Regions from separate parts of the Clostridium sp. B9 genome, predicted to be linked through region 2. Evidence: predicted binding sites of a transcription regulator. Region 2 holds the regulator's gene; the other holds the start of a gene.
The links. The regulator Rex, encoded in region 2, represses fermentation and respiration genes when NADH is low (regulators of the CRP and FNR family bind a similar motif). The targets are predictions, from matches to a motif close to ATTGTTAANNNNTTAACAAT.
Positions count from the first base shown of each region.

Region 1: a site for Rex is predicted at 3,555-3,574, ahead of ACQZHJ_RS18360 (DUF5692 family protein). Genes of this name have one in related genera too.

Region 1 is NZ_JBNWKA010000005.1:60,808-68,054, reverse strand. It holds gene ACQZHJ_RS18385 (NPCBM/NEW2 domain-containing protein) at 1-458, shown strand, start outside; partial or broken gene ACQZHJ_RS18380 (TcpE family conjugal transfer membrane protein) at 478-750, shown strand; gene ACQZHJ_RS18375 (hypothetical protein) at 783-911, shown strand; gene ACQZHJ_RS18370 (PepSY domain-containing protein) at 1,017-1,607, shown strand; partial or broken gene ACQZHJ_RS18365 (transposase) at 1,825-2,157, shown strand; gene ACQZHJ_RS18360 (DUF5692 family protein) at 2,442-3,377, opposite strand; gene ACQZHJ_RS18355 (TetR/AcrR family transcriptional regulator) at 3,660-4,262, shown strand; gene ACQZHJ_RS18350 (hypothetical protein) at 4,491-4,724, opposite strand; partial or broken gene ACQZHJ_RS18345 (hypothetical protein) at 4,748-5,056, opposite strand; partial or broken gene ACQZHJ_RS18340 (transposase) at 5,132-6,316, opposite strand; gene ACQZHJ_RS18335 (IS4 family transposase) at 6,510-7,247, opposite strand, start outside.
Region 2 is NZ_JBNWKA010000003.1:3,514,832-3,522,078, forward strand. It holds partial or broken gene ACQZHJ_RS15760 (3-hydroxybutyryl-CoA dehydrogenase) at 1-663, opposite strand, end outside; gene ACQZHJ_RS15765 (electron transfer flavoprotein subunit alpha/FixB family protein) at 785-1,792, opposite strand; gene ACQZHJ_RS15770 (electron transfer flavoprotein subunit beta) at 1,814-2,593, opposite strand; gene ACQZHJ_RS15775 (acyl-CoA dehydrogenase) at 2,612-3,751, opposite strand; gene ACQZHJ_RS15780 (short-chain-enoyl-CoA hydratase) at 3,801-4,583, opposite strand; gene ACQZHJ_RS15785 (redox-sensing transcriptional repressor Rex) at 4,883-5,521, opposite strand; gene ACQZHJ_RS15790 (heavy metal translocating P-type ATPase) at 5,992-7,247, opposite strand, start outside.

The sequences.
Region 1 (7,247 bases), on a different contig from region 2:
ATATGAATAAGTTAACAAACTTATCAGCGGTTGGATATGGAATAGCAAACTTAGAAGGTTTACAATATGCTGTAAATATAGAAGACTTAAATCTTGACTGCAATGAAATAAGAGACATATCTAAAATAAAAGATTTAAAGAAGCTTAACAATGTAAGCATAAAAGAACAATATATAGTTATAAGATCACCAGAAGAAGTTGAAGGAAAATATGTTATAAATGAATCCTTTGTAGGAAAAGATGGAGAAAGATTATCACCTAAAGAAATAAATATAAGAAGAAATACAGGTGAACAAAGTATTGACATATCAAATGTTGATGTTGAAAGTTCTTTAAATAATGGAAATTTAGAACTAGATACTAAGCTTTTTAAAGAAGGAGTTAGTGGCATATCAGCAGTATATAAGGACTTAGATGGGAAATATGTAGCTACGCTTTCAACCTTAGTAAGTAGATAATAAGAAACTAGGAACCGTAGCATATTTTATTGGAGCGATACTTTTTGTTGCTCTGATAGATTCTATTATTGTATTTAATATAAATCCAGTTTATAAGTATATAGGAATACCAGGAGCAATAACTTATTTAGTTAAAAATAGAAAGATTGATGGTAAACCGGATCATAAATATTTTATTAAATTAATACAATATCAATTTCTGAAAAAATCTAAAATTGAACGTTTTGAAATAAAAGAAAAAGGTAAAGCCCTTTGTATTAAAATTTTAAAAGTTGACATATTTAGAAAATGACCTTATATTTTATAAAATGTGAAGTGATTAACATGAGGGAAGATTTAGAATATTTTTTTAGATATGTTGCAGTTAAGCTTGATAAAAAAGATGCTATTTTTAGATTGAAATATGGACTGAGTTTAAGTGAAGAAAATGCACTAAAAGAATATGATAAGTGAAGAAGAGAGTGGTGTAATCCACTAATAAATAAAGAGTTTTAAATGTTGACATAATGCTAAATTTGGCCTATGTTTAAATTTAAATTTTAGTTTAGGAGATGTAGTATGAAAAAAAAGGTTATAGGATTACTTATTATTGGGATAAGTATAATTTTTATATCATGTAACAATCAATCTAAAAATTCAAATATTAATAATCAAGTTAGTAGCAATCAAAAAGAAAATGTTTCTAGTCAAAATATTCAAGGGAAGGTTTATAATAATCAAAGTAAGATAACACTAGATCAAGCAAAAGAAATTGCATTAAAGCATGCAGATATTTTAGAAAATCAAATTACATTCATTAAGGGAAATCGAGAATTTGATGATGGTATTGATAAATATGAAATAGAATTTTATTTTGATAATAAAGAGTATGATTATGATATAAACGCTAATACTGGTGAGATTATCAGTTATGATTATGATATAAAAAATTATAATAATAAACAAAGTAAAATAACAGTAGAAAAAGCAAAGGAGATCGCATTAAAACATGCAAACCTTTCAGGAAATCAAGTTACATTCATTAAAGTAGATCAAGAATTTGACGATGGTATTGATAAATATGATATACAATTTTACTTTGATAACAAGGAATATGAATATGATATAAATGCTGACACTGGAGAAATTGTTAGTTTTGATTATGAGTAAGATTTAATAAAAAAATAAAGAGTTTTAAATAAATTAAAAGAGAGTTAGATATTATCTAACTCTCTTTTAATTTATTTACGTTTTGAAAGGAGACAGTTAGTATGAAAAATAAAGATAAATTCCCTATACATTACGTTAATGAAAATCTTGTGTAGCAGGATTTGAATATAGTTCACGAAATAACAATGAAAAACTTAGGATATTAGATAGTTTAACCGAATTTATAAAAGAAATATTTGTTAGATTTTTATATGCTCAAAATAGCACTTTAAGAATATATTTTGATAGAGTAATAATAAATGATTCTACAAGTTTTATTTTACCTAAAGAGTTTGAAAAGAAATTTTCAGGATCCGGCTCTACATCTTCAATAAAAATACAACTACAATATGAACTTTTATCAGGTTCTTTTATGAAGATAGATATATTTTCTGGAATAAAAAGCGATACTGAATACATAAAAGTTATGAAAAAGGATAGAGAAAATAAAGACTTTGAATTAGCTGATTTAGGGTATTTTAAAATTAATTATTTAAAAAGACTTGATAAAATAATTTTAAGTAACTTTATTTTAAGTGTTTATGTATTTAAAGATAAGAAAAATTAAATAGCTATACTTATAATAATTTAAATATCAAAATTAATAAAATGAATATTTTGTATAATTATATTATATGCAAAAAGGTGAATTCAAATTTATGAATCCACTTTTTTGCACAACTAATATCAAAATTTATTTTGGTACAGTCCCTTTTAATATTCTATCGTTTATTTAATTACAAAGATTTCTCTATTAAGTAAAAAATAGATTTTATTTTTGAAACAAATTAACTTCTACTTATTTTCTAAAATTAACTTTTTATACGCAATAGTATCTTTATAAATTTCATCCTTTAATGGATTAAGCTTATTCTTTCTTATCTTATTAAATTGATAAATTGCTAAAGAAGCATTTGTAACTAAAGATATTAAGCTTACTACAAAGAAAGCAGTCTTATTATGTGTTGTATGAACTGGTGCTATTCTATCAGCAAATTGTGGAATAGTCATAACAAACATAATCCATAGGGCTAATGTTTGAGCTCTATGTTGTAACCAAGCTCCTTTTTTTATAAAGAAAGTTGGTATGGTGCATGAAAGTAATAATGCAACTCCACAATAAATTGAGTGATCTGATATACAATTATACGTATAAGCAAAATTCCATAAATCATAAGCTATAACCCATGCCCATATCATATCTGGCCATATCATATCTTTTGTTTCATTTTTTGATATAAATATTCCGTACCAACCACAAATAGTGATTATATTTAATAATCCTGCTATACCATTCATAATATTCCATGGTCCAGAGATCGTCCAAAGATTATCTATAACTCCACCATTAGTTAATCCATAACTAAATATTTGAAAATCTCTAATAGCAGCTTCTAATATGTTAATTGCTAATATAATTGCTGGAAGAGATAAGGCCCATTTTTTCGTCTGTAATGATGGAATATATCTAAGAGCCATAAACCAAATACAGCCTGCAAGTGCTGAATAAGTTTTTACCCAGTTAAACCAAGTTCCAGTTCCATATTCATTTCCTGGAGCAGCTGTAGTTGGCCAAACAAAAATAGTTAAAAATGTAGGTACTATTATAAATAGTAATATACCTGCCCATTTTTTTGATCTTCCAAGCTCATTAAATGCCATAAGTGCCATTAATACAAAAAGAAGTATTGCCCATCCTTCAAAAGACATTCTTTCATATAAAATTCCCATAGTACACCTCCAATTATTAATTTTTATAATGTGTTTTTCATTAATTTTTTGATTTAACTTATTTCTACAGCTTTTAAAATTTTATAATACCTTATACAGAACTACCTTCACCGAATCTTATTCTGTATATAAAATATATCATGATTCAACTAATTTTTCAAATGACTAATTATATGTTTTTTTAATTTTTTTACAAATACATATTAATATCTTTTTTATGATATACTAAATAATTATATAATCAACCAAATTAATATGGCATTAATCTAAAGGAGTTTTATAATGAAAAAATTAACCACCAGACAAAAACAAGCTATTGAAACAAAACTAAAAATAACACAAGTAGCTACTGAGCTTTTTAAGATAAATGGATTTGATAGTGTGAAAATTCAAGATATTTGCAAAGCTGCGGATATCTCAACTGGTGCCTTTTATCACCATTTTAAATCAAAAACAGAAATAATTAATAAAACATATGAACAAGTTGATATTTTAGTAATGGATAAATTTCAAACTAAAAACTTCTCCTCAAATTTTGATAAATTATTCTTTTTATTACTTGAAGGTACAAATACTATGGAGAAACTTGGTTGGGTGTTTGTAAGTGAAATATATAAAAATTTACTTTCTATAAATGAAAATTATACTATTAATCCAGATCGTTATATGGTCTTAGAAGTTAAATCTATTGTAGAAGAATTACTAAAAAATAATGAGTTAGAGAGCTCTATTTCTTCATTTGATTTAACTATGTTAATTCTGAGAATGTCTAGAGGTACAGTATTTGATTGGTGTCTTCATCAAGGAAGTTATAATCTTAAATCTAAAATGGAATTTGACTTAAAATTAGTTCTTTCTAATTTTAAGCCTAAAAATATAAATTAGATAAAATTATGGGCTGTATCAAAAGATAATAATAAAATTTATTTTGATATATGCCTTCTAAGATAGATTCAAAAATCTTCAAATAATAGAAAATATAATTATTTTACAATAAAAATTAATAATTTTCAAAAGTATTAATTTTTGATAAAATAAAATTGTCAACATTTTTTGAATTATATTTTTAAAGAGCAGTTCAATTTTCGGGATTTTGAGCTGCTCTTTTTACTATTAATAATATCTGCGATTTGTTTTTAAAATAAATATAAATCTTAATATCTTTGGTAAAAATAAAAGCATAAACATTCCTGTTAAATAAGCTATTCCACTATAATTTCCAACAATATAATAATTGTGAACAGCATAAAAATAATACACTAACATTACATATCTACCAAGCTTAATTAATTTCATATTTGAAAAACTAAATATACATAAAACTATTAATACTAAAATAAAATCCATAATATCTCAATCCCCTTTCTTTATTATTCATGTAAAATTTTATGAATTACTCCAAAGCTGCAATTATTTAAAGTGGCAAGCTCTTTTATTGTTTTTCCTTCTTTTCTTTGAGCTCTTATCATATTTTTTTCTTCTTCAGTAAATCTAGGTTTTCTACCTGCTCCACGACTATTCCTTTTAGATTTTTCTTTAAGATTTAAATATTCTCGGCTTACTCCCATTAAATCCATTCTACTATCTACATTAAATTTCTTATAAATTTCTGATAATACATTACGATAATATTCTTCAGTTTCTTTATTTTTATTTTTTAAACTCTCAATTTCTGATAGGGGTCTCGCCGAGAAAATGCGGATTTCACACGTTAAGAGCATTTTCTCCGCTGATACCAATGGTTTGCAGACTTTTTATATATTTAATGGCCTATGTAATTCTTTAGTTCCCAAGTCATTTAAATTAAAAGTATATTCCCCTAACATATTTATGTGTTCCCATCCTAAAGGTGAGATATGAGGAATTAAATTATAATCAATATATTCACCAATAGACTCTTTATAATTTATTGCTTTTTCTAAATATAATGTGTTCCAAATATTAATAGCATTTATTATTAAATTCAGTGCACTTGCTTTTTGAAGTTGATTTTGCATAGTTCGTTCTCTTAGTTCACCTTGTTTACCAAAGAATATTGCCCTAGCAAGTCCATTCATTGCTTCTCCTTTGTTTAATCCCTTTTGAATTTTTCTTCTCAATTCTTCACTTGAAATATAGTCTAAAATAAATATAGTTTTTTCTATTTTACCCATTTCTCTTAATGCAGTAGCTAAGCTATTTTGTCTAGAGTAAGAAGCTAATTTGCTAATTATCAAAGATGATGTAACTGTACCTTCTTTTATTGAACTAGCTAATCTTAATACTTCATCATAATTATCTTTAATAATTTTTTCATTAATTTTTCCTTTTAAAATTCCATCTAAATTTGAAAATTTATCACTATTGCTTAAAGTAAATAGTTTAACATCAGATAAATCTCTAATTCTTGGTGCAAATCTAAATCCTAGTAAATAGGTCAAGGCAAATACTTGATCTGTATATCCGCCTGTGTCTGTATAATGTTCTTCTATATTTAAATCAGTATCATTATTTAATAATCAATCTAAAACATGAGTAGCATCTCTAGAATTAGTATTTATAATTTTTGAGTAATAAGAAGAAAATTGATCACTAGTAAATCTGTATATTGTTGTTCCTTTTCCGGTTCCATAATGAGGATTAGAATCTGCATGTAGTGAAGATACTCCAAGCTGAAGTCTCATCCCATCTGAAGATGAAGTGTTTCCTTCACCCCAATATTTAGCAAGTTTCAACTTGTTATGATAGTTTACTAATACTGTTTGTGCTCTAGACATAGCATCATCGTACATTCGCCATTGAGAAACACTAGATAATTGTTTATAGGTAATTCCAGGAGTTGCATCAGCCATTTTACTTAATCCAATATTTGTCCCCATTCCTAATAAAGCAGCCATAATTAAAATAATATCTTCTTTATCTGGCTTTTTATTAGTAGATGCATGAATAAATTCTTTATGGGGTAGCGTCCATGTCCGTCAACCTAAGAATGTATAAAACGTTAATTTAAATTTAAAGCATATGTTTTCTTACAATTAGCTTAAATTGCAAGATTAAATTATGTAAAATCATAAAACTTGTATTTTAAAACAAGCTTAACAAGCCTATAAAATTTTAATAGTAAATTTATAGATTATTGAATCAATGTTATTGTTAAATTGCAAATTTAACTACTTCAAAAGAGTTTATTTTTATTAGTTTTAATATATCAAGAGCTGTTTTTTTATGATTTTTCTTAGATTTTATTCCAAGTCGTCTAAAATTACTCAATATGCTTTTTAAAATTCTACTAATGTAAAATTCTCCTTTGAAAATCTGAAAAGAGAGCTTAGGGAAGTATTGAGTTAAATTTCCAAAAGCTTTAAGCTCACTAATTTCTTTCTTATCTTCTTCTAAAATAATAGATTTAGAAGTGAAAACTATAGTAGATGATAGTAGTAAAGCTATTAGTCTCCCATATAAAAAGCACATAAATCGCTCTAATTTAACCTTTTTCACTTGATTAATTTTAAATATAGATTTCCATACTTTAAATATTATTTCTATTTGCCATCTTAAAGAATATAACTCATGTACTTGATTCATAGTAATAATATCACTGGATACATTGGTAATATAGGCATTTATGCTATTAAAATCTAATCTCCTTTGATTCAATGTTAAACTTTTCTTTTTTATACCTTCAATATGATTAAATATTCTTTTAGATTTGTTTTCTTCAGTTAATTTTGTTATAATTAATCTGCTTTTAAGCTCTTTTTTAGAGCCAATATAGATATCATTAAGTTCAATTGTTTCGCCAGGTGCTAACGGCTCTACTAGCTTAATGATATCTATTTTTATATACTCACTAGACTTTTTTATAGTTCCAACCTTATATTTTTTAGGATT
Region 2 (7,247 bases):
ATTAGCTCCTAATTTCATTGAAGTATCTATATCTTCAACTGAAGCTATTCCTTCTGCATAGATTCCTACAGCTTCATTTATCATAGGGATAAGTATTCTGTTAACTACAAATCCTGGTGCTTCAGCAACTTCTACTGGAGTCTTACCTATAGCTTCTGACATAGCTTTTACTTTGTCAAAAGTTTCTTGTGAAGTAGCCATACCTCTGATTACTTCTACAAGTTTCATTATTGTTGCAGGGTTAAAGAAATGCATTCCTATAACTCTATCAGGTCTATTTGTAGCTGAAGCTACTTCTGTTATTGATAATGAAGATGTATTTGAAGCTAATATAGTTTCTTCTTTACATATCTTATCTAACTCAGCAAATATTTGCTTTTTGATTTCCATATTTTCTACTGCAGCTTCTATAACTAAATCACAATCAGCAGCCATTCCTAAATCAGTTGTTCCAGTGATTTTTGATAAAACTGCTTCTTTATCTTCTTCAGTTATTTTTCCTTTAGAAACTAACTTAGTAAGACCTTTGTTGATTCCAGCAATTCCTCTATCAACAAACTCGTCTTTTATATCTCTAACGATTACTTCATATCCTTTTTGTGCGAATGCTTGAACTATTCCAGCACCCATTGTACCTGCACCAATTACAAAAATCTTTTCCATATTAAGTTCCTCCTAAATACTCTCTTTAATTGGACTTTTCTGATTTCTCACTTCAGAAAAGCCCTACACCATTAATTGAAAAATTTTATAAGTTTACCCTTGTTATATTACCTATTTTAAATTAAGCTTCCTCTTTCATAGCTTTTAATTGAGCGATGAATTCTGGAATTACTTTATTTACATCTCCAACTATTGCATAGTCAGCAATTTTCATGATTGGAGCACTAGCATCTTTGTTTATAGCTATTATCATATCAGCATCTTGCATACCAGCTGTATGTTGGATAGCTCCTGAAATACCACAAGCAACATATATGCTTGGTCTAACAGTTTTTCCTGTTTGTCCAACTTGGTAATCTTTATCTACCCATCCTTTTTCTATAGCTGCTCTTGAAGCGGCAATTGATCCACCTAAAACTTCAGCTAATTCTTTAAGCATAGTGAAGTTTTCTTCTGAACCTACACCTCTACCACCAGCTACTAATACGCTAGCTTCTGAGATATCCATAATATCTTTGTGCTCTTTAACTATTTCAACGATTTTTGTTCTTATATCGTTAGCTTCGAACTTAACTTCTATATTTTCTACAGTTGCATCATTTTCACCTAGTGGAAGTTTTTCGAAAACTCCTGGTCTAACTGTAGCCATTTGTGGTCTATGATCTGGACATACGATTGTAGCCATTAAGTTACCACCAAATGCTGGTCTTGTTGCTAATAAGTCTCCGCTCTCAACATCAACATCTAATGATGTACAGTCAGCAGTTAATCCAGTTGATAATCTAGCTGCAACTCTTGGACCTAAGTCTCTTCCTATGAAAGTTGCTCCTATGAAGATTATGTTTGGTTTTTTAGCATCAGCTAACTCGCAGATAGCTTTTGTATAACCATCAGTTGTATAGTGCTCTAACTCAGGTGAGTCAACAACTAACACTTCATCAGCACCATGTCTTGATAAGTCTTCAACTAAGTTTTCAACTTTATTTCCTATTAATAACGCTGTTAATTTTGAACCTAATTTATCAGCGATTTTTCTACCTTCACCTAATAATTCTAATGAAACTTTTTGTAATTGGCCTTCTCTTTGCTCTGCAAAAACCCAAACGCCATTGAAATCTGCTTTATTCATCTTAAATACCTCCCATAATCCTTAGATGTAGTGTTTTTCTTTTAATTTACCTAATACATAAGTAACTGAATCTTTAGGTGACTCTTTAACTATTTCTCCAGCACCCTTAGCTTCTTTAGTCATTGATCTCTTAACTTTTGTAGGAGATCCTTTTAATCCTAATTCAGCTTTATCTACATCTATATCATCAGCTGACCATACTAAGATTTCATCGTCAGATGTTTCGAATATTCTTGCAATATTCATGTATCTTGGCTCATTTAACTCTTTTATAGCAGTTAAAAGTACTGGTGCCTCAACTTTTATTAATTCATATCCATCTTCTAAAGCTCTATTTACTAATAATCCATCTTCTTCAACTTTAACGTCTTGAACGTAAGTTACTTGTGGAATATTTAAATGTTCAGCTATTTCTGGACCAACTTGTGCAGTATCTCCATCGATAGCTTGTCTTCCAGCGAATACTATATCATATTCTAATTTCTTTAATGCTCCTGCTAAAGCTTTTGAAGTAGCTAATGTATCAGCTCCTGCGAATGCTCTATCAGTTATAAGGATAGCCTTATCAGCTCCCATGCATAAAGCTTCTCTTAAAGCAGCTTTAGCTTGAGGAGGTCCCATACTTATTACAGTTACCTCTGCTCCTTCATTATCTTTTATTTGTAATGCAGCTTCTAAAGCATGCTTATCCTCTGGGTTTATGATTGATGGAACTCCATCTCTTATAAGAGTTCCTGTTTTTGGATCTATTTTAACAGCTGTTGTATCTGGCACTTGTTTTAAGCAAACTACTATTTTCATCTCAAAGCCCTCCTAAAATTATCTTAATATGCTTCCTGCGATAACCATTTTTTGAACTTCTGAAGTTCCCTCATAAATTTCAGTTATCTTAGCATCTCTCATCATTCTTTCAACTGGGTATTCCTTAGTATATCCATATCCACCGAATAATTGAACTGCCTTAGTTGTTACTTCCATAGCTACGTCAGCAGCAAATAATTTAGCTCTTGCAGCGTCTACTGAATATGGTTTACCCTCTTCTTTTAAGCAAGCTGCTTTATATACTAAAAATCTTGCAGCTTCGATTTTAACATCCATTTCTGCAACCATCCATTGTAATCCTTGGAATGCAGATAATGATCTACCAAACTGTTTTCTTTCCTTCATGTAAGCGATAGCCTCTTCAAAAGCACCTTCTGCTATACCTAATGCTTGAGCAGCGATACCAATTCTACCACCATCTAGAGTTTTCATTGCAATTCCAAATCCTTTTCCTTCTCTTCCGATTAAGTTTTCTTTTGGAACTATACAATTTTCCATGATTAACTCAGTTGTTGAAGAAGCTCTTATACCCATTTTGTCTTCTAATTTACCAATTGAGAATCCTGGGAACCCTTTTTCAACTATGAAAGCTGAAATTCCTCTTGTTCCTTGACTCTTATCAGTCATAGCAAAGATTATGAAAGTATCAGCAACCCCACCGTTTGTTATGAAGATTTTACTTCCGTTTAAGATGTAATTATCTCCTTCTAATACAGCTGTAGTTTGTTGTCCTGCAGCATCTGTACCAGCTCCTGGCTCAGTTAAACCGAAAGCTCCTAACTTCTCACCTTTAGCAAGTGGAGTTAAGTATTTTTCTTTTTGTGCTGGAGTACCAAACTGGTCTATTAATGAAGCACATAATGAAGTATGAGCTGATAATATAACCCCTGTAGTACCACAAACTTTTGATAATTCTTCAACAGCTAAGATATAAGATAAAGTATCTCCACCAGCTCCTCCGAATTCTTTCTTAAAAGGAATTCCCATCATTCCTAGTTTAGCCATCTTCTTAACATTCTCCATTGGGAATCTTTCTGTTTCATCTATCTCTGCAGCGATTGGCTTAACTTCATTTTGTGCAAATTCTCTAACCATTTGCTTAACTAATTCTTGTTCTCTTGTTAATTGAAAGTTCATCTTTAATTACCCTCCTTAAATTCACACAACCATTTTTTATTTCAAAAAATTATTTGTTTTTAAAATTCTTTTCTCTTCTTTCCACAAAAGCACTCATACCCTCTTTTTGGTCTTCTGTAGAAAAACATTTTCCAAAGTCTTCAGCTTCAACAACTATAGCTGAATCTATATCAACTTGCATTCCTCTATCAATAGCATCTTTACATAACTTAACAGCTATTGGAGCATTTGCAGCTATTTTATTAGCCATAGTCATAGCTTCATCCATTAAAGTTTCTGGTTCAACAACCTTATTTACTAGACCAATTCTTAAAGCTTCATCAGCTTTTATTATGTCGCCTGTGTAGATAAGTTCTTTAGCTTTACCCATACCAACTATTCTTGGTAATCTTTGTGTTCCACCAAATCCAGGAGTAATTCCTAGACCTACCTCAGGTTGTGCAAATTTAGCTTTTGAACTTGCAATTCTTATATCACAAGCCATTGATATTTCACATCCACCACCTAAAGCGAATCCATTTATAGCAGCAATAACTGGCTTGTCTAATTTTTCTAATCTTCTAAATACTTTATTACCTAAAAGTCCAAACTCTTTACCCTGTTCTTCGTTTAAATCTTTCATTTCTGCGATGTCTGCACCTGCAACAAAAGCTTTTTCACCTGCTCCTGTTAAAATAACTACATATACATCATTGTCATTCTCAATATGCTCTATTGCAGTATTTAAATCCTTTAATGTTTCAGAATTTAATGCATTTAAAGCTTTAGGTCTGTTAATTGTTAAAATTCCAATGTTTCCTTCTTTTTCAAAGATTACATTATTTAATTCCATTGTATTTCCTCCCTTATACCATAGTAAATGTATGGTTTTAAATCGTTTAACAACTAATTAACTAACAAATTTAAATTTTCAATACTAAAAATAGTATTGCTTCACCCCTATTTTTATTACAAAAAACCATTTTATTGTTAATTTTGTAACAAACAAAGGTAAAAAAATAGTTGAAGCACTAATGCACTTCAACTAAATTATAAAACTTAATAGCAAATATTTCAATATATTATTTGTATTTTTTTCGAAATATCCTAATTTTTTTCCATATTTACAAGTTATTCTATGATAATTTCACTCTATTTTTCATTACTATGATTTAAAAGATATACTAAAGTCATCATACTTTCACTTAAATGAACATTCTCTACAGTTACCTCTTTTGGCACTTCTAAATCTATAGGAGCAAAGTTCCATATACCTTTAATTCCACCCTCAACAAGTTCATCACAAACCTTTTGAGCATTAGCTCTTGGTACACAAATTATTCCTATTTCTACGTCATTTTCTCTTACAAATGGAGTAAGTTCTTCTATATCTTTTATCTCAACATCTCTTATTTTTATTCCAAACATTCTTGGATTCGCATCAAAAATACCTTTTAATTTAAATCCTAATTTATCAAAACTATTATAATTTGCAATAGCCTGACCTATGTTACCAGCCCCGATTATAACAGTGTTATAGTCTCTTGTAAGACCTAATATACTTCCAATGTTATTATATAATTCTTTAACATTGTATCCATATCCCTGTTGGCCAAAATCTCCAAAACAATTAAGATCTTGTCTTATCTGTGATGCAGTGAATCCAATCTTCTCACTTAACTCTTTTGAAGATATTCTATCAACATCATTTTCCATTAATTCTTGTAGATATCTATGGTACTTAGGTAATCTTTTTATAACGGCCATAGATATACCTTTTTTCTTTTCCATTTTAATAGCACCTCTTTCTAAAGTTCATCTTTTTTTTAAAAAAGCAATTACTTTTTAGACTGTATTTCAAACTTAAATGATAAAATTACAAATTTAGCCTTCTAAAATATTACCATACCCTAAAAAGTTTGTCTATATTTTAACATTCTTTTGGTTTCACTATCAAAAATATATGTATTTAAGTGTATTTCTTATATTTTTTACCAATTTTATCATATTAAATTAATATAATTAAATCATATTAATTTATCACTACTTAACGCTTTTAATAAATTTTAACAAAAAAAATAAGGCTTGCGTGGCTAAAACCCTACGTGCACACAAGCCTATTTAAACATTTCATAATGTTTAATATAAAAGTTTAAGGGAATTATTTACAATCTATACCCTATGCCTGAAAGTATTCTTACCATGTAATGATATCAAAAAAACCTATCTCTGTCAACAACTTTAGACAAATTTCACGCTTCTTAATTATTGTTTTTTAATATTCTACTTGAGTTTAATATAGCTATTAATGTAACACCTACATCTCCAAATACAGCTTCCCACATATTAGCCATACCTAGTGCTCCGAATATTAATATTATAACCTTAACTGTTAACGCGAATATAATATTTTGCCATACAATTTTGTTTGTTCTCTTAGCGATTTTTATTGCTTTTATTATCTTACTTGGTTCATCATCCATTATTACAACATCTGCTGCTTCTATTGCTGCATCTGATCCTACACCACCCATAGCTATACCTATATCAGCTCTAGCTAACACTGGTGCATCATTTATTCCATCACCAACAAAGGCAATCTTTTTATCCTTACTCTTATTATTAAATAGCTCTTCAAGCTTTTCAACTTTATCTTGAGGTAATAAATTACAATAAGCTTTGTCAATACCTAGCTCTCTTGCTACGTTATCTCCAACTTTCTCATTATCACCTGTTAGCATAACAGTTTGCTTAACTCCAACCTTCTTTAACCCACTTATTGCTTCTTTAGCATCATCTTTTATTTCATCAGCAATAACAATATAACCTAGTTCTGATTTTTCATTTGCGATATAAATTACTGTTCCAATTTCATCAATCTTAGTGGTATTTATGTTATTCATCTTCATTAACTTCTCATTACCAGCAAAGACTGTGCTACCATCAATATTAACTCTTAATCCCTTGCCTGGAATTTCTTCATAGTTTGATATTAATGACTTATCTATAGTTTTATCAAAAGCTTTAACAACTGATTTTGCAATTGGATGGTTTGAATAGTATTCAGCATATGCTCCTAATTCTAATAATTCTTCATTACTTAATTTGCTTGTGCTCTCTGCTTTTTTAACTTTAAATGTACCTTTTGTTAGTGTACCAGTTTTATCAAAAACTATACTCTCAATATTATTTAAAGCCTCTAAGTAGTTACTACCTTTTACTAAGATACCATTTTTAGAAGCAGAACCTATTCCACCAAAGTATCCTAAAGGAATTGAAACTACTAATGCACAAGGACAAGAAACAACTAAGAATATTAATGCTCTTCCTACCCATTCAGATAAGCTTGCCCCACTTATTAATAGAGGTGGTAAGAAAGCAAGTGCTAGTGCTGAAAATACCACTACTGGTGTATAGTATCTTGCAAACTTAGTTATAAATTGTTCAGTTGGTGCTTTTTTGTTTCCAGCATTCTCAACCAAATCTAATATCTTCGAAACTGTTGATTCTCCAAAAT